Regions from separate parts of the Streptomyces sp. NPDC102270 genome, predicted to be linked through region 3. Evidence: riboswitches for the same ligand, from Rfam matches in the RefSeq annotation. Region 3 holds a riboswitch; each other region holds the start of a gene.
The links. Region 3 has a riboswitch for cyclic di-AMP ahead of ACIRP7_RS09500 (transglycosylase SLT domain-containing protein). Riboswitches for the same ligand answer to the same signal wherever they lie in the genome.
Positions count from the first base shown of each region.

Region 1: another riboswitch for cyclic di-AMP. It lies ahead of ACIRP7_RS04790 (transglycosylase family protein); the one in region 3 lies ahead of ACIRP7_RS09500 (transglycosylase SLT domain-containing protein).
Region 2: another riboswitch for cyclic di-AMP. It lies ahead of ACIRP7_RS08470 (NlpC/P60 family protein); the one in region 3 lies ahead of ACIRP7_RS09500 (transglycosylase SLT domain-containing protein).
Region 4: another riboswitch for cyclic di-AMP. It lies ahead of ACIRP7_RS23965 (peptidoglycan DD-metalloendopeptidase family protein); the one in region 3 lies ahead of ACIRP7_RS09500 (transglycosylase SLT domain-containing protein).

Region 1 covers NZ_JBIWLX010000002.1:413,536-418,543, forward strand. Annotated here, with positions in the region: gene ACIRP7_RS04780 (cytochrome P450) at 1-597, shown strand, start outside; gene ACIRP7_RS04785 (transglycosylase family protein) at 789-1,775, shown strand; cyclic di-AMP (ydaO/yuaA leader) riboswitch at 1,982-2,149, shown strand; gene ACIRP7_RS04790 (transglycosylase family protein) at 2,153-2,857, shown strand; gene eno (phosphopyruvate hydratase) at 3,150-4,442, shown strand; gene ACIRP7_RS04800 (septum formation initiator family protein) at 4,580-5,008, shown strand, end outside.
Region 2 covers NZ_JBIWLX010000004.1:150,002-155,009, reverse strand. Annotated here, with positions in the region: gene ACIRP7_RS08485 (response regulator transcription factor) at 1-537, shown strand, start outside; gene ACIRP7_RS08480 (NlpC/P60 family protein) at 541-1,602, opposite strand; gene ACIRP7_RS08475 (hypothetical protein) at 2,061-2,414, shown strand; gene ACIRP7_RS08470 (NlpC/P60 family protein) at 2,455-3,600, opposite strand; cyclic di-AMP (ydaO/yuaA leader) riboswitch at 3,609-3,754, opposite strand; gene pcrA (DNA helicase PcrA) at 4,066-5,008, shown strand, end outside.
Region 3 covers NZ_JBIWLX010000004.1:361,854-366,861, forward strand. Annotated here, with positions in the region: gene ACIRP7_RS09490 (outer membrane lipoprotein carrier protein LolA) at 1-540, opposite strand, end outside; gene ACIRP7_RS09495 (polyprenyl synthetase family protein) at 775-1,785, opposite strand; cyclic di-AMP (ydaO/yuaA leader) riboswitch at 2,310-2,482, shown strand; gene ACIRP7_RS09500 (transglycosylase SLT domain-containing protein) at 2,488-2,970, shown strand; gene ACIRP7_RS09505 (HAD family hydrolase) at 2,974-3,786, opposite strand; gene ACIRP7_RS09510 (LacI family DNA-binding transcriptional regulator) at 4,093-5,008, opposite strand, start outside.
Region 4 covers NZ_JBIWLX010000011.1:108,502-113,509, reverse strand. Annotated here, with positions in the region: gene ACIRP7_RS23980 (Glu/Leu/Phe/Val dehydrogenase dimerization domain-containing protein) at 1-541, shown strand, start outside; gene ACIRP7_RS23975 (TetR/AcrR family transcriptional regulator) at 590-1,198, shown strand; gene ACIRP7_RS23970 (SGNH/GDSL hydrolase family protein) at 1,291-2,076, opposite strand; gene ACIRP7_RS23965 (peptidoglycan DD-metalloendopeptidase family protein) at 2,335-3,249, opposite strand; cyclic di-AMP (ydaO/yuaA leader) riboswitch at 3,254-3,415, opposite strand; gene ACIRP7_RS23960 (alpha-galactosidase) at 3,722-5,008, opposite strand, start outside.

The sequences.
Region 1 (5,008 bases), on a different contig from region 3:
GCGCTCATCCGCGCCTCCGACCACGGGGAGCACCTCACCGAGAACGAAGCCGCGGCCATGGCCTTCATTCTTTTGTTCGCAGGTTTCGAGACCACCGTCAATTTGATCGGAAACGGTGCCTACGCCCTCCTCACCCACCCCGAGCAGCGCGACCGGCTGCAGGAATCCCTGGCCAGGCAGGAGAGAGGCCTCCTGGAGACCGGTGTGGAGGAACTGCTGCGGTACGACGGCCCGGTGGAACTGGCCACCTGGCGGTTCGCCACGGAACCCCTGCGGATCGGCGGGCAGGACATCGCCGCCGGTGACCCGGTGCTCGTCGTACTCGCCGCCGCGGACCGGGATCCGGAGCGGTTCGCCGACCCCGACGTGCTCGATCTGTCCCGCCGTGACAATCAGCACCTCGGTTACGGCCACGGCATCCACTACTGCCTCGGTGCCCCGCTCGCCCGCCTGGAGGGCCAGACCGCGATCGCCACCCTCCTCACCCGTCTCCCGGATCTCCAACTGGCGGTCGATTCGGCTGATTTGCGGTGGCGCGGGGGGCTCATCATGCGTGGACTGCGCACTTTGCCCGTGGAGTTCACGCCCGTCCGGTAATCGGCCGAGAGGCCCGTCCTGTCCCCGCATGGAGCGGGTAAACATGACGAGTCCTCAAGTTTGTGATCCTCACGTGATCTACGCGGCATTAACTTGTGACAAGTGATCGAACCCCTATACGTTCACGGACCAGCGCGGTGCCCCGCACCACTCGCCGCGCCGGTATTTGCTGTCTCGGGAAAGGTCCCCTCATGCTCTCCGGGAACGGTCGTCACCGTCGCCCCCGTCAGGCTCCCGCTCTCCTCGTGGCGGCCGGTGTGACGGGCTCTGCCATCGCGATCCCACTGCTCGGAGCGACCGGAGCGAGCGCCGCCACCGGCACCACCTGGGACCGGGTCGCGGAGTGCGAGAGCGGCGGCTCCTGGAGCGCCAACGACGCCAACGGCTACTACGGCGGCCTCCAGATGTCCCAGGAGAACTGGGAGAAGTACGGCGGCCTCGAATACGCCGAGACGGCGGACCTGGCCAGCCGCAACCAGCAGATAGCCGTGGCCGAGAAGCTCCTCGCGGACCAGGGCATCGCCGCCTGGCCCACCTGCGGTCTGCTCGGCGGTCTCAGCAAGGACTCGAGTGCGGCCGACGTGGACACGGGGGTGGGGAGCGAGACGCCCTCGCCCTCGGCGTCCGACTCGTCGGCATCATCCGGTTCATCCGGCTCGTCCGGTTCCTCCGACTCGTCGGGCGCCGGGGAGTCTTCCGGTCTGCTCGGCGCGCTGGACGGTTCGTCCGCCACTCCCTCGCCGTCGGCCACCGCCTCCAATGGCGACAGTTCCGCCAAGTCGGGCAAAAAGAACTCTTCGCCTTCCGGGGACTCCACCGCGGAGGACGCACAGCCTTCCGACAGCTCGCCCGTGGTGAGCCCGGAAGAGGACGAAGCGGACAAGTCGTGGCAGCAGGGCAGCTCTTCGGCCCTCGTGGACGTCGGCGCCCTCGGTTCCGGCAAGCACCGCGGCGGCAGCGCCGAGGAGAGTGCGACGAAGAGCACAGCCTCCTCCCCGGCCGGCCGGCATGCCGCGGGCACCTACACCGTCCAGGAGGGCGACTCGCTCGCCTCCATCGCCGACTCCCTTGGCCTCGACGGCGGATGGCGTGCCCTCTATGCCGAGAACAAGGACCGCATCGGGGCCGACCCGAGCGGCATCGTCGCCGGTCAGACCCTCGACACAGGGGTTGAATAGGGCTGAAAAGGCCTGAAAAACAGCGGGAGTTCACGTCACACTTCGCCACTGAATGTCCACTTTAGTGAAAGTGTGGGATGAGTCTCAGAAGCCCTGATCGTCTTTGAAATTCCGCCGAGCGCGTGTCTACGGTCGTGACCGCTCGGCAACCCGAGCCCCGTCTGTCGCAACGCCGAATCCTGCCAGCGGCCGTACGGGAACAGTCGTCGCGTCAAGCGCCGTAGGCAGGAGCGGGGGACCCAAGGTAAGTGCCGGGCCCAGCAGTTCACGCTGGACCGGCTTGGGGTGAAGCCGCGCATCGCGAGATGTGCGGCCGGGCAACTCAACCGGCCCGAACCCGACAGCTCACCTCGCAGGCGTCGGTGAGGGGATCCACCATGCTGTTTTCCGGTAAGGGCAAGCACCGTCGTCCGTCCAAGGCCACCCGTGCCGCCGCGCTTGCCGGTGTCACCGGTGTCGCCATCGCCGCCCCGCTGATGGCGGCCGGCAACGCCTCCGCCGCCACCGCCTCCGAGTGGGACACCGTCGCCCAGTGCGAGTCCGGCGGCAACTGGTCCATCAACACCGGCAACGGTTACTACGGCGGCCTGCAGTTCTCGGCCTCCACCTGGGCCGCGTACGGCGGCACGCAGTACGCCGCGCAGGCCAACCAGGCCAGCAAGTCCCAGCAGATCGCCGTCGCCGAGAAGGTCCTCGCCTCCCAGGGCAAGGGTGCCTGGCCGGTCTGCGGCAAGGGCCTGTCCAGCGCCGGCTACAGCGGCGGCAGCTCGTCCTCCTCCAGCTCCTCGAACTCCAGCTCCTCGAACTCCAGCTCCTCGAACACGAGCAGCCGTTCGACCGAGAAGCAGAGCGCCTCGCGTTCGGCGGACCGTCCGGCCGCCAAGAAGACCGTCACCACCCCGACCGGCAAGAAGGTCAAGAAGGGCGACGGCGAGTACAAGGTCGTCAAGGGTGACACCCTCAGCTCGATCGCCGAGAAGCACAAGGTCAAGGGCGGCTGGCAGAAGCTGTTCAAGCTGAACAAGGACATCATCACCGACGCGGACTTCATCTACCCGGGTCAGCAGCTGCACCTCAAGTAGGACCCAGCTGAACCACAGCGCCCTCACAACCGTGTCCTTCAGGATGAAGGCCTCGTGAGGGTCACCCCCCGTCCCCACGGGCTCCCCGCTCCGGTGCGTCTTCCCCCGTACGCACCGGGGCGGGGCTTTTCATGCCCCGTCGAGGCATGTCTTTGTTCAGTTCAGAAACAATTTACTCTCGGTTCTGTCCAGGGGGCGGTCCACACGGTGGCCGAACCCCCGGAGCCGGTTAGGCTCGGTCTCGCAGAACCCACCGCGGTCCCGGCGGACCGTGTCACATCCCAAGAAGGAGATGCTCGTGCCGTCCATCGACGTCGTCGTAGCCCGGGAAATCCTGGACTCCCGAGGCAACCCCACGGTCGAGGTCGAGGTCGGCCTCGACGACGGCAGCACCGGTCGTGCCGCCGTTCCCTCCGGCGCCTCCACGGGCGCGTTCGAGGCCATCGAGCTCCGTGACGGTGACCCGAACCGCTACCACGGCAAGGGTGTCGAGAAGGCCGTGCTGGCCGTCATCGAGCAGATCGGCCCGGAGCTGGTCGGCTACGACGCCACCGAGCAGCGTCTGATCGACCAGGCGATGTTCGACCTGGACGCCACCGACAACAAGGGCTCCCTCGGCGCCAACGCCATCCTCGGCGTCTCGCTCGCCGTCGCCCACGCCGCCTCCGAGGCCAGCGACCTCCCGCTCTTCCGCTACCTGGGCGGCCCGAACGCGCACCTGCTGCCGGTGCCGATGATGAACATCCTGAACGGCGGCTCGCACGCCGACTCCAACGTGGACATCCAGGAGTTCATGATCGCCCCGATCGGCGCGGAGTCCTTCTCCGAGGCCCTGCGCTGGGGCGCCGAGGTCTACCACACCCTCAAGAAGGTGCTGAAGACCAAGGGCCTGTCCACCGGCCTGGGCGACGAGGGCGGCTTCGCCCCGAACCTGGAGTCCAACCGCGCCGCGCTCGACCTCATCATCGAGGCCATCAAGCAGGCCGGCTACGTCCCCGGCGAGCAGATCGCGCTCGCGCTCGACGTCGCCGCGTCGGAGTTCTACAAGGACGGCAAGTACGAGTTCGAGGGCAAGTCCCGCTCGGCCGCCGAGATGACCGAGTACTACGAGGAGCTCGTGGCGGCCTACCCGCTCGTCTCCATCGAGGACCCGCTGTTCGAGGACGACTGGGCCGGCTGGAAGGTCATCACCGACAAGCTGGGCGACAAGGTCCAGATCGTCGGCGACGACCTGTTCGTCACCAACCCGGAGCGCCTGGCCCGCGGCATCGAGGAGGGCAGCGCCAACGCCCTGCTCGTCAAGGTGAACCAGATCGGCTCGCTGACCGAGACCCTGGACGCCGTCGAGATGGCCCAGCGCAACGGCTTCAAGTGCATGATGTCCCACCGCTCCGGCGAGACCGAGGACGTCACCATCGCCGACCTCGCCGTCGCGGTGAACTGCGGCCAGATCAAGACCGGCGCCCCGGCCCGCTCGGACCGCGTCGCCAAGTACAACCAGCTCCTGCGCATCGAGGAGATCCTCGACGACGCGGCGGTGTACGCCGGCCGCAGCGCGTTCCCGCGGTTTCGCTCTGCGAACTGATCAGCACAGCAAGGGCTGAGCAGCTTCAAGGGCTGACCCCGGCAGGGCTAAGCCTCAGCCAGTCGTACGTACGTCCCCGTACCGGTCCCGTACCGTGTGCGGGGACGTACGTACGTAGAAGGGGAGGCGGAGAGCCGATGGCCGTGAAGGACCGGGACCGTTTCTCCACCACGACCAGGATCAGGCTGCTCGGCGAGCAGACCGCGGCCCGGGTCTACCGTTCCCAGACCAAGCGGCAGGCCCGCCGCTCCCGGCTGACCGGCCGGGCCGCGCTGCTCGCCCTCGTGCTGTGCACGCTGGTGGTGGCGCTGGCGTACCCGATAAGGCAGTACGTCTCCCAGCGCGCCGAGATCGCCGATGTCCAGCGGGAGAAGGCGCGGGCCGCCGAGCGGGTCGAGAAGCTGCGCGACCTCAAGGCGCGCTGGCAGGACGACGCGTACGCGGAGCAGCAGATCCGGCAGCGGCTGCACTACGTGCTGCCGGGGGAGACGGGCTTCGTCGTCGTCGACCCGGACGCGGCGCGGCAGTCCCGCGCCGACCTGGGCGCGGCCGACCGCCCCTGGTAC
Region 2 (5,008 bases), 210 kb from region 3:
GCCGTCACCGTCATCACCGCGACCCGTCCCGAGGTCGTTCTCCTCGACGTCCATCTCCCGGGCGGCGGAGGAGTCGAAGTGCTGCGCCGGTGCGCCCCGTTGATGGCCGACGCCGAGCAGCCCGTCCGCTTCCTCGCCCTGTCCGTCTCGGACGCGGCCGAGGACGTGATCGGAGTGATCCGGGGCGGTGCGCGCGGCTATGTGACGAAGACGATCACCGGCACGGACCTCGTCAACTCCGTCTTCCGCGTCCAGGAGGGCGACGCCGTCTTCTCGCCGCGCCTGGCCGGCTTCGTCCTGGACGCCTTCGCCTCCACCGACGCCCCGCCGGTCGACGAGGACCTCGACCGCCTCACCCAGCGCGAGCGGGAGGTGCTGAGGCTCATCGCGCGCGGTTACGCCTACAAGGAGATCGCCAAGCAGCTGTTCATCTCGGTGAAGACGGTCGAGTCCCATGTCTCCGCGGTCCTGCGCAAGCTCCAGCTCTCCAACCGCCACGAGCTGACCCGGTGGGCGACGGCCCGGCGGCTCGTCTGACACTCACACCACCCGCGTCGCGCCCGCGAACGGCATCTGGTCGATGGGCGCCACTCGCACCGGTGCCGACGGGTTCGGAGCGTGGATCATCTGCCCGTTGCCGACGTACATGCCGACGTGGCTGATGCCCGAGTAGAAGAACACCAGGTCGCCAGGGAGGAGTTCGGAGCGGGCGACGCGTCTGCCCGCGTCGATCTGGGCGTAGGTCGTGCGGGGCAGGGAGATGCCCGCCGAGCGGTAGGCGGCCTGGATGAGCCCCGAGCAGTCGAAGGCGTCCGGACCGGTGGCACCCCAGACATAGGGGCTGCCGAGCTTGGCGTAGGCGTAGGAAACGGCCGCTGCGGCGCGGGAGTTGGGGGCCGCCGTAGTGGCAGCGCCGGGGGACGTCAGTTCCTCGCGTGCACCCGTGGTGGCCCGTGAGGCGCGATCCCCGTCGGCGCCGAGCACCGCCCGTTCCTCGGCCGACAGCTGGGACATCAGGCGACGGGCCGCGCCCAGTTTGCCGGTGATCGTCTTCTTGTGGCGCTTCAGCTCCGCCTGGCGCGACTTCAGGGAGGCCAGCTCGATGTGCGCGGCCCCGCGCAGCTGTTCGATCTCCCGCAGCTGCCGGCGTACGTTCGCCACGGAGGTGGCCTGGCGGTTGCCGGCTCGTTCGGCGAACTCGGCGCTGTCCAGGTACCGGTCGGGGTCGTCGGTGAGCGCGAGCTGCATCGCGGGGTCGAGGCCGCCGCCGCGGTACTGCGCCGCGGCCATCGAACCCAGCGCGTCCCGCTCCTCGTTGAGCTGTTCCGTCCTGCGGGCCGCCTGGTCCCGCAGGCTGTCCAGCCGGGTCTCGGCCGCCTTGGCCTTCTCCTTCGCGCCGTTGTACTTCTCGGTGGCCGACTCGGCCTCCTGGTACAGCTGGTCCACCTTCGCCTTGACCTGCGCCGGTGTGAGCTGCGGCTCGGCGTGTCCGATCCCGTCGAAGCCCGTCGCGGTCGCCGCCCCCGCGAGGGCGATGGTCGCTGCCGTACGGACCGTATGGCCGCCGGCCGAGCGGCTGCGGGGCTTGCGGTGCGCTGCCACGTGGACTGCACGTCCTTTCCTGCGATCGCCCGCCCCGGGGCTCCGGGACGTACGAACGCCAGGGATGAGCGGCCGTACGACCCGCCCGGGGCGGTGTGCGCGTCCGGCGACGGCCCGCACAGGGGGAGCAGGCCGCCGCCGGACCTTCTCGGCGGTGGTGGCCGACTGCCGCCCCTGGCCCGGGCGGCGGTGGGGAGCCGGTCACCTGAGGGAGGACGCTAAACCTGAGCGTGTCCGGGAGGTAACGCGTTGTGCGGAACTGCCGCCAGGGGACCGCCGGGTGACCGAAGGTGACCGTGATGCCGGGGTGGCGCCGTCGACTTCGCGCGGTGCGCTGACCGAAGTAGGGATTCCGGAGCGCACGGCAGGCGTGGAGTGCTAAAGGCCGCATATATGCGAGATCCGTTCACAGGGCCCGGTGCGCGTGCCCCTCGGGCTCCGGCATAGGCTCCGGCCTCATGGACGTACTCATCCATCTCTTCGTCGGCCTGCACATCATCGGCATCGCCGCGCTGCTCGGCGGCTTCCTCACCCAGATGAAGGCGATGGGCCAGGGCGCCGCCCGGTTCGTCCCCGCGATGCTGCACGGCGCCGCGACGATGCTGGTCACCGGGATGATCCTGGTCGGCCTCAACCAGGCCGACGACCAGCACGTCAACAACATCAAGATCGGCGTGAAGCTGGCCCTGCTGATCGTGATCCTCGGCCTCGTCTATGTGAAACGGGACGACGAGAAGGTGGACAAGGGCCTGTTCGGCCTGGTCGGCGCGCTGACCTCGGCCAACATCTTCATCGCGGTGCTGTGGACCTGACCGCGGTACGGGCGGAGCCGACCGCACCGCCCCGACGGCCTCAGGCGGGGCGCACCACGCTGTGGATCCCCGACTCACCGTCGTAGTAGATCGACTCCTCGCGGACGTACGCGCCCGGCTTGGGGGCGTGGATCATCATGCCGTTGCCGATGTAGAGACCGACGTGGCTGATGTCGTCGTAGAAGAAGACCAGGTCACCGGGTTGGGCGTCGGCCAGGGAGACCGTGGTGCCGGCACCGACCTGGTCGTAGGTGACGCGGGGGAGGTCGACGCCGGCGGCCTTCCAGGCGGCCTGGGTGAGCCCTGAGCAGTCGTAGGAGTCGGGGCCGGTGGCGCCCCAGACGTACGGCTTGCCGATCTGCGCGCGGGCGAAGGCGAGGGCCTTGGCGGCCCTGGTGGCGTACGAGGAGTCGGCCGCCGTCGACGTGCTCACCTGCGGGCCGGTGGCCTTCTGGGCGGTCTCCTGGGCGGCCTTCTCCGCCGCCTCCTGCTGCCGCGCCAGCTCCGCCGCCCTGCGGGCCGCCTCCTGCTGCTCGCGCTTCTCGATCGCCGCGAGACGCGCCTTCTCCTGGGCGGTCAGTTCCGACAAAAGCTCGCGCGCGTCGGCGAGCTTCTTCTGGACGGTCGCCTTGGCGGTCCTCAGGTTGCTCTGCGTGTCGGTGAGCGCCTGAAGGCTCTGGGAGGCCTCCTGGCGCTTCTTCATCGCCGCGGACTGCTCGGAGACGTAATCGTCGACCGCGCCCTTCTGGCGGCTCGTCAAGCGGCCCATCAGCTGCGTCTGGTCGAAGTAGTCCTGCGGGGTGTCGGCGAGCAGGAAGGTCGCCGTGTCGGGCGCGGCGGCACCGGTGCGGTACTGGGCCGCGGCGAAGGAACCGAGTTCCTCCCGTGCCTCGTTGAGCTTCTGGGTGCGCTGGGCGACGTCCTCCAGGAGCGTCTCGACCTGCTTGCGCTGCTTGGCCGTTTTCTCCTTGGCCGCGTTGTAGGTGTCGGTCGCCGACTCGGCCTGGCGGTAGAGGTCGTCGACCTTCTTCTCGACCTCTTCGAGACTCGGCTTGTCATCGGCCGGCGCGGCGTTCGCCGACTGGGACAGCAGGGCCACGGAGGTGAGGGCGGCCGTCGCGAAGGCCGGGGTCCGTATGCCTGCTGCGCGCGTACCGACGGGACGCGACTTGCGGTGCGACGCCAAGGGAGGCGACTCCTTCCGTGCTCCGCCTACCGGGTTAGCTGTCGGGTTCGGGCGGGAAGGGTTGCCCTACGGCGCTCCCGTGGGCGGGAGTCGGCCGATTCACCCCGGGTTCGGTGGGTCCCCGGCTCCGGGCGCGCGGCGGCGCCTGCGGACTCGGCGGAGGCCGTGCGGCCCGGCGACGTTCGCCGGAGGGGGTCGTACGGCCTGCCCGGAACGGTAGCCAACGGGTGTGGCCCATGTGAAGGTTGCTGGTCGATATGCCCGATACATTTTCGTGACCTTCGTCGCGGGCGTCGCTCCATGGCGGGGATTCGGGGTGATCTGTCGTGGTGAGGGGGTGTTCGCCGTTCCTGGCGCTCCGGGCACGGCACGTCGGTCCGGGGCCCGTCACGGACCGTGACGGCAGGGTGGATGTTCTCAGGGCGGCGGCGGGCTGTCAGTGGGGCACCCTAGACTCGGAGAGCGATGAGCAGCCTCTTTGACGACAGCTTCCTGGCGGACCTCCAGGCCCCTCGCGGGCATGCGGAGGAGCCCCCGCCGCCGCCCGAGGACGACCACGTGCCGGAACCCGTTCCGGACGACCTGTTCGGTGGGAAGTTCGACGTGCCCCCGGACCGGGACGCCTACTACCGCGACGGCGCCCCGCGCCCGGTGGTGGACCCGGCCGCGCTCCTGGAGGGGCTGAACGAGAACCAGCGCGCGGCCGTCGTGCACTCCGGCACCCCGCTGCTCATCGTGGCCGGCGCCGGTTCCGGCAAGACCCGGGTGCTCACCCACCGCATCGCCCACCTCCTCGGCGAGCGCAATGTCCACCCGGGCCAGATCCTCGCGATCACCTTCACCAACAAGGCCGCGGGCGAGATGAAGGAGCGCGTCGAGCAGCTCGTGGGCCCGCGCGCGAACGCGATGTGGGTCATGACCTTCCACAGCGCGTGCGTGCGGATCCTGCGGAGGGAGTCGAAGAAGCTCGGGTTCACCTCTTCCTTCTCGATCTACGACGCCGCCGACTCCAAGCGGCTCATGGCCCTGGTCTGCCGCGATCTGGACCTCGACCCCAAGCGCTACCCCCCGAAGTCCTTCAGCGCCAAGATCAGCAACCTGAAGAACGAGCTGATCGACGAGGAGGACTTCGCCGCCCAGGCCACCGACGGCTTCGAGAAGACCCTCGCCCAGGCCTACGCCATGTACCAGTCGCGCCTCCGCGAGGCGAACGCCCTCGACTTCGACGACCTGATCATGACGACGGTCAACCTGCTCCGGGCGTTCCCCGACGTCTCCGAGCACTACCGCCGCCGCTTCCGGCACGTCCTCGTCGACGAGTACCAGGACACCAACCACGCGCAGTACGCGCTGGTCAGGGAGCTGGTCGGGACCTCCGAGCACCCGGTGGACGTGCCGCCGAGCGAGC
Region 3 (5,008 bases):
CCCGTCGCTCTCGGAGGCCGTGGTGTGGAAGACCGAGTTGGACTTGCTGTCGTAGCCCCAGACGTCCTTGCCGTTGTGGATGAGGCTGTACTCCGCCGCGTTCTCCAGCAGCGAGACCTTCTGCCTGTCCTGGCCGTCGGCCGCGACGCGCAGTGTGTGCGTGCCGGAGGCGAGCTCGGTGAGCTTGGTGGTGGGGTCGGCGGACGAGCCGTTGCCCGAGCCGGAGGGCCCGGCGGCGGAGCCGAGCGAGTTCTCCAGGCCGCCGAGGTCCGGCAGACCGAGATCGGTGGTGATCTTCACGGTGCCGGACAGCTGCTGCACGTCCGACGCGGCGATCTTCTCGATGAGTTCCTGTGCGCTGATCTTCGGCAGGTTGGGGTCGCCGGAGTCGGCGAGCGCCGGGACGAGCCCGATGGTCGCCGCCGCGACTCCCACCACCGTGGCCGGTACGACGTACCGCGCGGCCTTGCGCCGGCGCGCGGAACGCAGCTCTTCGGCGTCCGCGGCGGTCACGCTGTCGTCGGATTCGTACGGTGCCATATGTGCCTTACCTCCGTCGTCGGCGGCGGCTGTCCACTCAGATGCATCCACCCGTAGCCGCCATTCTCACCCGAATCGGTGAGGAGTGGTGTTTTCCGTGATGTCCATCTGACCAAATCGGCCATGAGAATGCGTCAGACCTCGGAGCCAACTCCGTGTACACCTGGGGTATGACACGACATGCCGACGCCCCCTCCGACCCGTAGGGGGCGTTCGCTCTGTCGGGCGGCCGGCCTAGCCCGCTCGATGCACCACCGCGTCGCACAGCTCCATCAGCGCCGCCTTCGCGTCGCACTCCCGCAGCGGTGCCAGGGCCGCGCGCGCGTCCTGCGCGTAGCGCACGGTGTCCCGGCGGGCCTGCTCCAGCGCGGGGTGCGTGCGCAGGGCCGCCAGCGCCTCCGCGAGCCGGGCGTCGTCCGTGAGGTCGGAGTCGAGCAGCTCGCACAGGGCGATGTCCTCGGCAAGGCCGAGCCGGGCGGCCCGCTCCCGCAGCCGCAGCACGGGCATCGTGGGGATGCCCTCGCGCAGGTCGGTGCCCGGCGTCTTGCCGGACTCGCGGGAGTCGGAGGCGATGTCCAGCACGTCGTCGGCGAGCTGGAAGGCGACACCGAGGCGCTCGCCGTACTGGGTCAGGACGTCCACGACGGTCTCGTCGGCGCCCGACATCATGGCCCCGAAGCGGCACGAGACCGCGACCAGGGAGCCCGTCTTGCCGCCGAGCACGTCGAGGTAGTGCTCGACCGGATCGCGGCCGTCCTGCGGCCCGGCCGTCTCCAGGATCTGGCCGGTGACCAGGCGCTCGAACGCCTCCGACTGCACCCGGACCGCCTCGGGCCCGAGGTCGGCCAGGATGTGCGAGGCGCGCGCGAACAGGAAGTCGCCCGTCAGCACGGCCACCGAGTTGCCCCAGCGGGTGTTGGCGCTGTCGACGCCCCGCCTGACCTCGGCCTCGTCCATGACGTCGTCGTGGTAAAGGGTCGCGAGGTGGGTCAGCTCCACCACTACGGCGGACGGCACCAGGCCCGGCGCATAGGGGTCACCGAACTGGGCGGCGAGCATCACGAGCAACGGCCGAAACCGCTTTCCGCCCGCTCGCACCAGGTGCTGGGCGGCCTCCGTGATGAAGGGGACCTCGCTCTTGGTGGCCTCGAGCAGTCCCTCCTCGACAGCCGTCAATCCGGCCTGGACATCGGCTTCCAGAGCCTGGTCCCGCACGCTCAGCCCGAACGGCCCGACGACGGTCACGAGGGGTCTCCTGTCTGCTGGTGTCTACTGGCGGTCACACGGAATGTCGATAGGTCGCTGCCATCACTCAAGTCAGCGTATCCGGTCACCTTTGGATCACCGATAGCGCCCGCCCCGTCCATGCCGGGCGGTATCGGATCACGGCCGGTATGTTTTCGATCATCTGATAAGAACAAATATCTACCGACTTGTACGGAATCGGCCGCCATTGCGGGACGGGCGCGGGAGCAGCGAATCCCACGGGCTGCCGGTTGAACATGAGTTGAGACTTCTTGCCCCTTTTGCACCCCTTGCACTCCAGTGTGACTTGACCCACTTGTGCTGGTGAACCGGCATGAAACCGGAATGCACTGATCCGCCTTTGCCCGTGCGCGAGTTGAGGCTTGGCGAACGCAAAGGATCAAGTACCTCAAATGCCTCCTACCAAGGTCAATAGGCACCTCATGTGAATTCGCCACTTGTTCCGGACATGTGCTCTCGCATACGTTCCCGGCCTGTCGGGCGGACGCCGAATCCTGCCACCGCCCGTACACCCACCGAGAACCATGGCAGGAGCGGGGGAACCAGGTTGACCGCCGGACCGGGCGTCTTCGGACATACCGGCACGGCTTGGGGTGAAGTCACGCCTTTCGTAGGCGTGGCCGGGCATCTCCCGCCCGAACCCGACAGCTCACCTCGCAGGCGACGGAGAGGAACTTCACCATGTCCGCTGCCGCTCAGCACCGACGTACCCGCACCAGCCGTCTCGTCCGCAAGCTCGCCGTCGCCGGCACCGGGGCCGCCGTACTCGCGCTCCCCCTCATCGGCGCCACCACCGCGTCCGCGGCCACCCCGACCGTGCAGACCGCGACCACGCTCGGCTACTCCAACACCCTCGACGGCTGGATCCGGGCCTCCCTCGCCGTCATGGCGGAGCACGGGATTCCCGGCTCCTACGACGGCATCTACCGCAACGTCATCCGCGAGTCCTCCGGCAACCCCTACGCCATCAACCTCTGGGACTCCAACGCGGTGGCCGGCACGCCCTCCAAGGGCCTGCTCCAGGTGATCGACCCGACCTTCAACGCGTACCACGTGGCCAACACCTCGTGGGACCCGTACGACCCGGTGGCCAACATCACCGCGGCCTGCAACTACGCGGCCCAGCGGTACGGGTCCATCGACAACGTGTTTGGCGCGTACTAGGAACTACGCCGCACGGAACAGTCTTTCGAGGACGACGGCGACGCCGTCGTCCTCGTTCGACAGGGTCACCTCGTCGGCCACGCCCCTGAGTTCGGGGTGGGCGTTGGCCATCGCCACACCACGGGCCGCCCAGTCGAACATGGGGATGTCGTTGGGCATGTCCCCGAAGGCGATCGTCACCTCGGGGCCCAGACCCAGGTGCCGGGCGGCCAGCGCGAGGCCGGTCGCCTTGGTGACGCCGCATGGCTGGAGTTCGACGGTCCCGGGCCCCGACATGGTGACCGTCGCCAGCGAGCTCACCACCGCACGCGCCGTGACCGCCAACTCGTCGTCGGACAGGTAGGGATGGCGCAGCAACACCTTGCTGATCGGCTCGCACCACAGGTCGTCGCGCCTGCCCACCCGTACGGCGGGCAGGGTCGGGTGGGGCATCAGATAGCCGGGCTCGATGAGCGTGAGCCCCTCGACACCGTCCTGGTCCACGGCCGCGTACACCTGCCCGACCTCGGCCTCGATCTTGCCGAGCGCGGTCTCGGCCAGCTCCCGGTCCAGGGTCACCGACCAGAGCAGCCGGTCCGCGCCGGCGTCGTACACCTGCGCGCCCTGTCCGCACACCGCGAGCCCCGTACTGCCGAGGTCGTCGAGCAGGGACCGCACTCTGGGCGCCGGCCGTCCCGTCACGACGAGATGCCGGGCTCCACTCTCCGCCACCTTCGCGAGCGCGGCCAGCGACCGGTCCGAGACGGTGTCGTCGGCGCGGAGCAGCGTGCCGTCCAGGTCGGTGGCGATGAGTGAATATGCGGTGGAGGCGGCCATGATCAGAGAATACGGATGGTTGGCCCCCGCGACTCGACGCGAACCGGACGGCTCCTGCTTTCACATCCGTTGACGGCAGTTCCGGTTCCGGGGGTGCGGCGGCGCGGGACGGCCCGCCGGTATGCGCCACGAGACCGGGCAGGCCGGGCCGGGGCATGTCCGTTGCGGCTCCGCCCTGTTGACGCGGCGGCTGGACAGGGAGCGGTGCGCAACGGCCGGGCCGCCGTGCGCCGCGTCACCATGCCTCGCCTCGCCCCCACCTGCGTCGTGCGGGCGCCCGCCACCGCACCGCGCCTCGGCGGAGCGCTACGCGGAGTCCCGTACCACCAGTTCCGTGGGGAGGATCACTCCGGCCGTGTCCTCGCCCGCGATCTGGGCCAGCAGCATGCGGACCATCTCGGCGCTGATGCGGTCGAAGGGCTGGCGCATGGTGGTGAGGGCGGGGGTGATGGCGGTGGCCGCCGGGGAGTCGTCGAAGCCGCCGACTGCGATGTCCTCCGGGACCGAACGCCCGGCCTGCTGAAGGACGCCCACGACCCCGAGGGCCATGAGGTCCGAGGCGACGAACACCGCGTCCAGGTCCGGGGCCTGGGCCAGCAGTCGGCGGGCCGCCCGTTCACCGCCGCTGCGCCGGAAGTCGCCCTCGACGACGAGCGCCGGGTCGTAGGGCAGGCCCGCCTCGGCGAGGACATCCCGGTAGCCACCGAGGCGGTCGGGGCCGCCCGGCATGTCCAGCGGCCCGGTGACCATGCCGATGCGGCGGCGGCCGCCCGCGAGGAGATGGCGGACCATGTCCTGCGCGCCCTCCCGGTCGGCGGCGGCCACGTAACTGACCTTGGTCCCCCGCCCTATCGGCTTGCCGCAGACCACCAACGGGATCCCCGCGTGGTGCAGTTCGGCCGCGACCGGGTCACCGCTGTGGTTGGAGAGCAGCAGCACCCCGTCGACGTGACCCGAGGTGATGTACCGGGTCAGCCGGCGCCGGTCGTCGTCGCTCTCGGCCAGCATCAGCAGCAGCGGGATGTCGTGCTGGGCGAGCCGCTCGGTGCAACCGCGCAGCAGGATGTTGAAGTTGGGGTCCTCGAAGAACTTCTCCTGCGGCTCGGTCAGCAGGAACGCCACCGAGTCCGACCGGCCCGTACTGAGGCTGCGGGCGTGCCGGTTGACCACGTAGCCGGTCTTCCTGACGGCGGCCTCGACCGCCCGCCGGGCGGCGGGCGAG
Region 4 (5,008 bases), on a different contig from region 3:
CGTGGCCGTCGCCGACATCAAGGGCACGATCTTCAACGCGGCAGGGCTCGACGTCGAGGCGCTGCTGGCCGCCCGGGACGCCTACGGCACCGTGGACCGCTCCGCCCTGCGCCCCGCCGACCGCGAACTGCCCGGTGAGGCCTGGCTGTCGCTCGACGCCGAGGTACTCGTGCCTGCGGCCGTCTCGTACGCGATCGACACCGGGAACCAGGAACGGATCCGGGCGCGTTGGATCGTCGAGGCGGCCAACATGCCCGTCCTGCCCGCGGCGGAGGCTCTGCTGGCCGCGCGCGGGGTGACCGTACTGCCGGACGTCGTGGTCAACTCCGGGACGAACGCCTGGTGGTGGTGGACCCTGTTCGGCGACATCGGCGCGGATCCGGACGAGGCCTTCGCGCACATTGGACGTTCCATGCGCGCCCTGGTCGGGCAGTTGCTGGCGCGCGCCGAGGCGGACGGCACCTCACCGCGCGCCGCCGCGCACGCACTGGTCGCGGACCGGCTGCCGGTGATCGCGGAGCGGTTCGGCTGGTACCGCTGACCTGGCCCGACGCGCGAGGACCCGCAGGGGGACGGCTAGGGTGATCCCGTGGCGAGAGTGCGGTTGACAGTGGCGGAGCGGCGCGAGGAGCTGCTGCGGGCCGCCATCGAGCAGATCGAGACGCGGGGCGTCGCGGCCGTCAGGATCGCCGACGTGGCCTCGGCGCTCGGGGTGAGCAACGCCCTGGTGCTCTATCACTTCTCCACGAAGGAGAAGCTGGTCGCCGCCGCCTTCACCTACGCCGCCGAGGACGACCTGGCCCATCTGCGCAAGCTCCTCGGCCGCCGCACGAGCGCCCTGCGCCGGCTCCGGTCGGCCGTGCGCTGGTACGCCCCGACAGGCCAGGCCAAGGGCTGGCGGCTGTGGATCGAGGGCTGGGCGGTGGCCCTGCGTGAGCCGGCGCTCCAGGAGGTCATTCGTGACCTGGACAGACGCTGGAAGGCGGCGCTCACGGAGGTGATCGCCGAGGGCGTGGCCGCGGGCGAGTTCTCCTGCCCGGACCCGGAAGCCACCGCCCTGCGCCTCACCGCCCTCCTGGACGGCCTGGCCGTCCAACTGACGTCCTACGCGGGCGCGGTGGCCAGGTCCCGGGCCCAGGAGTGGGTGGACGAGGCCCTGGCACGGGAACTCGGCCTGGACGGCACGAGGTCCGAGTAGCTGCGACACGCGGGCCGGGTCGCCCGGGCGGAGGGCCTCACGGCGGCCGCCGGGCGAGATCCGTCCCGCCCGGCACCGGCCTCGCACACGACTCAGGCCACCGGAGCGATCCGGCTCTTGATGTCGTCCGGCGACAGCACGCCCTTGGCCGTCACGTGGTCCCCGGAGGACTCGCCGCGCAGCCGACGCCCGATCCACGGCACCAGAAACTCCCGGGCCCAGTGCACATCGTCCCGCCGCACGTCCAGCGGCCCGCGCGGGGGAAGCGGCGGCCAGGGCTGGTCGGGATCCGCCGGCACCTCCAGTCCCAGCACCTGTCCCGCACGGAGCGCCACACGCGTGTGCCCCTCAGGGGAGAGATGCAGCCGGTCGCCGTCCCAGGCCCGCCGGTCCTGGATGGTCTTCAGGGACCACAGGTCGAGCACCGGGCACCCGTACCGGTCGGCGACGGCCCGCACATGTCCGTTGTACGTGGCGATCTTGCCGCGCAGATGCTTGAGCACGGGCACACCACGGGTGTCGAAGCCGGTCGTCACCATGACGGTGCCGCACGCCTGCGTGAGCCGGGCCACGGCCCGCTCGAAGCGTTCGGCGACCTCGTCGGGGTCGGTACCGGGCCGGAGGATGTCGTTGCCGCCGGCGCAGAACGACACCAGGTCCGGTGCCAGTTCGACGGCCTGCGGAAGCTGGTCCTCGACGATCTGGTCGAGGAGCTTCCCGCGTACGGCGAGATTGCTGTACCTGAAATCGCCCTCGGGCCGCCGGTCCGCGAGAAGCACCGCGAACCGGTCGGCCCAGCCGACGAACGCCCCGTCGGGGCCGAGGTCGCCGACGCCCTCGGTGAAGCTGTCCCCCACCGCCACGTACGACCCGATCACTGAGCTGCTGTCGTTCTTCGAATCGTCTGCCACAGCCGTTCATGATTCACCTTCGAATGTGACCTACGCGACCGTAAGAAGAGCTTGACGGGCGGTGAGATAAGCCACTCCTAAAGTGTTGGCCAAACCAGGAATAGGCCCATCATCAGGAATGTTGACGTTGCGACCGCCACAAGAACGCAACGAAGTGATCATGAGGAAACACCGGAGGCCGGACCCGGGGATCGGGGTCCGGCCTCCGGTGGCACAGGAGGATCGTCAGCCGACGGCGACACCCTTCGAGCGGAGGTAGGCGACGGGGTCCACGTCGGAGCCGTAGTCCGGCGTCGTGCGGATCTCGAAGTGCAGGTGCGGGCCGGTGACGTTGCCGGTCGCGCCGGAGAGGCCGATCTGCTGGCCCTCGGTCACGGTCTGGCCGGCCGAGACGGAGAGCTGGGACAGGTGGGCGTACTGCGCGTAGTAGCCGTCGTTCAGCTTGATGACGACCTGGTTGCCGTAGGCGCCGCCCCAACCCGCGGAGACGACCGTGCCCGCGGCCACGGCCTTGAGCGAGGTGCCGGTCGGGACGACGAAGTCGACGCCGGTGTGGTAGCCGCTGGACCACATGCTGCCCGCCACGCGGTAGCCGGTGCCGATCGTGGCGCCGGTGACCGGAAGGGTGTAGCCGCTGGAGCTGGTGGTGGCGGCGCTCTGGGTGGCGGCCGTCGAGTTCGAGGAGGACTTCTTCGACTCGGCCTTCTCGGTCTTCGCCGAGGACGAAGCAGAGGACTCGGTCTTCGTCGTGCTCGTCCTGGCCTTCTTGCCGATCGAGAGCTTCAGACCGGGATGGATCAGCGACGGGTCGTCTCCGATCGCCGAACGGTTGTCGGCGTACAGCTTCTTCCAACCACCGCTGACGTTCTGCTCATCAGCGATCTTCGAAAGATAGTCGCCGACGCGCACCGAATAGGTGCGCACTGTCGAGGTCTTCTTCGCGGCCGTCTTTTCGGCGGACTTCTGCGCGACCGGAAGCGACTGAACGGCCTTTTCCGACACGGACTGGGGAGTGGCGGCGTGCGCGCCGGTGGCCCCCATGAGCGGGAGGGCGAGCGCGGCGCCCCCGGTTCCGGCGACGGCTATCGAACGGGTGAAGCGCTGGGACTTCGGACGGCGGTGCTTACCCTTCGCGGGCATGACGAATTCCTCTCCGGCGCCTGCGAGGTGAGCTGTCGGGTGCGGGCTGGAGATGCCCGGACGCGCCTGGACGCGCCTTAACCCCAAGCCGTTCCGGAGACCGGAACAGGCGGTTTTACCTGTGGGTCCCCCGCTCCTGCCTTGCACGGGTGGGTGAGTGTGGGGAATCCGCTCGGCGGCAGGATTGGGCGTCCGACCGGATCGGGGGTGAACGTAAGCGAGCAAGACGCAAAGGGACAAGTGAAGGGTTCCCTTTGCCTGCGTTCCCATTGATCCCGTATGAGAATTACCGGTCACCCTGCGTGAATCGGACGCCCTTCTCCCGACCCGAATCCCCTTGGAAAACCTGCGAATTACGTGAACATGACGGGCGACACACCGTCACGGATATGACGCTGCTCACGTCACGAATTCACAGGAACCCTCAAACCGAAAGGAGTTGGGAGAGAACCTGCCAATTCGGGCACAAGCCCTAGATGCGACGCAGTCGGATAACCGTCGCATCGAGGTCGCCGCGCAAACCGGTACGAAGTCCGTGATGAAGCAATACGGCACCTCGGTGCACTTCGCCCGTTTCGAGGCATTCGTACGACACTGTCGGGTCGAGCCCGCGCAGCCGCAGCGAGGGGACGGGCTCGCCGTACTTCTGCGCCTGCAGCCAGGCGAGGACGACGGTCTCGTCCCCGAGGAGGTACTGCACCGCGCTCAGCCCGCCCTGCGGAGGCCGAAGCCGGTACAGGTCGCCGCGCTGCACCACAGGCCGGATCTCCTTGTAGAGACCCACCCACCGAGCGGCTTCGGCGAGCTCCTCCTCGGTCCACTCCGCGAGGTCCCCGCCGACCCCCAGCACCCCGGCCATCGCGCTGACGAACCGGAATCGCAGCGAGCTCACCCGGTCGTTGAGCTGGGTGTTGGGACTGTCGGTCACCCACGCGGCCATCACACGCGCGGGATGGATCTGGCTGAAGCCGTGCTGGATGGCGAGCCGGTCGAGCGGGTCGGTGTTGTCCGAGGTCCACACCTGGTCGGTGCGGCTGAGCACCCCGAGGTCGATCCGGCCGCCGCCCCCCGAGCACGACTCGAAGGCCACGCCCGGGTGGGCCTCCCGCAACCGGTCCAAGAGGGTGTAGAAGCCGCGTACATGGTCCACCCACAGGCGCTGCGGGTAGGACTCACCGGGCCAGCCCGTGTCCGTGAAGCAGCGGTTGAAGTCCCACTTCACATAGTCGATCGGGGCCGAGGAGAGGAGAGCGTCGAGCTGCTCCCACAGGTACTCCTGGACGTCCTCGCGCGCGAGGTTCAGTACGAGCTGGTTGCGGAACTCCGTCCGCTTCCGTCCCGTCTGGTACTGCACCCAGTCCGGGTGGGCGCGGTACAGCTCGCTGTCAGGATTGATCATCTCCGGCTCGACCCAGATGCCGAACTGCATGCCGAGGGTGCGCACGTAGTCGGCGAGCGGCTTGAGGCCGGCGGGGAAGCGGTCGGGGTTGGGCGTCCAGTCGCCGAGCCCGGCCCGGTCGCTGGTGCGGGCACCGAACCAGCCGTCGTCGACCACGAACAGCTCGACGCCCATCGCCGCGGCCCGCCGGGCCAGGGTGCGCTGCTGCTCCTCGGAGATGTCGAAGTTCGTGGCCTCCCAGGAGTTGAACAGCACGGGCCGGTCCTGGTCCGCGTGCGGGATGACGTGGGCCCGCTGGTAGGCGTGCCAGGTGCGGCTCGCGCCGCCGAAGCCGCCGTCGCTCCAGAGTCCGGCGAAGAC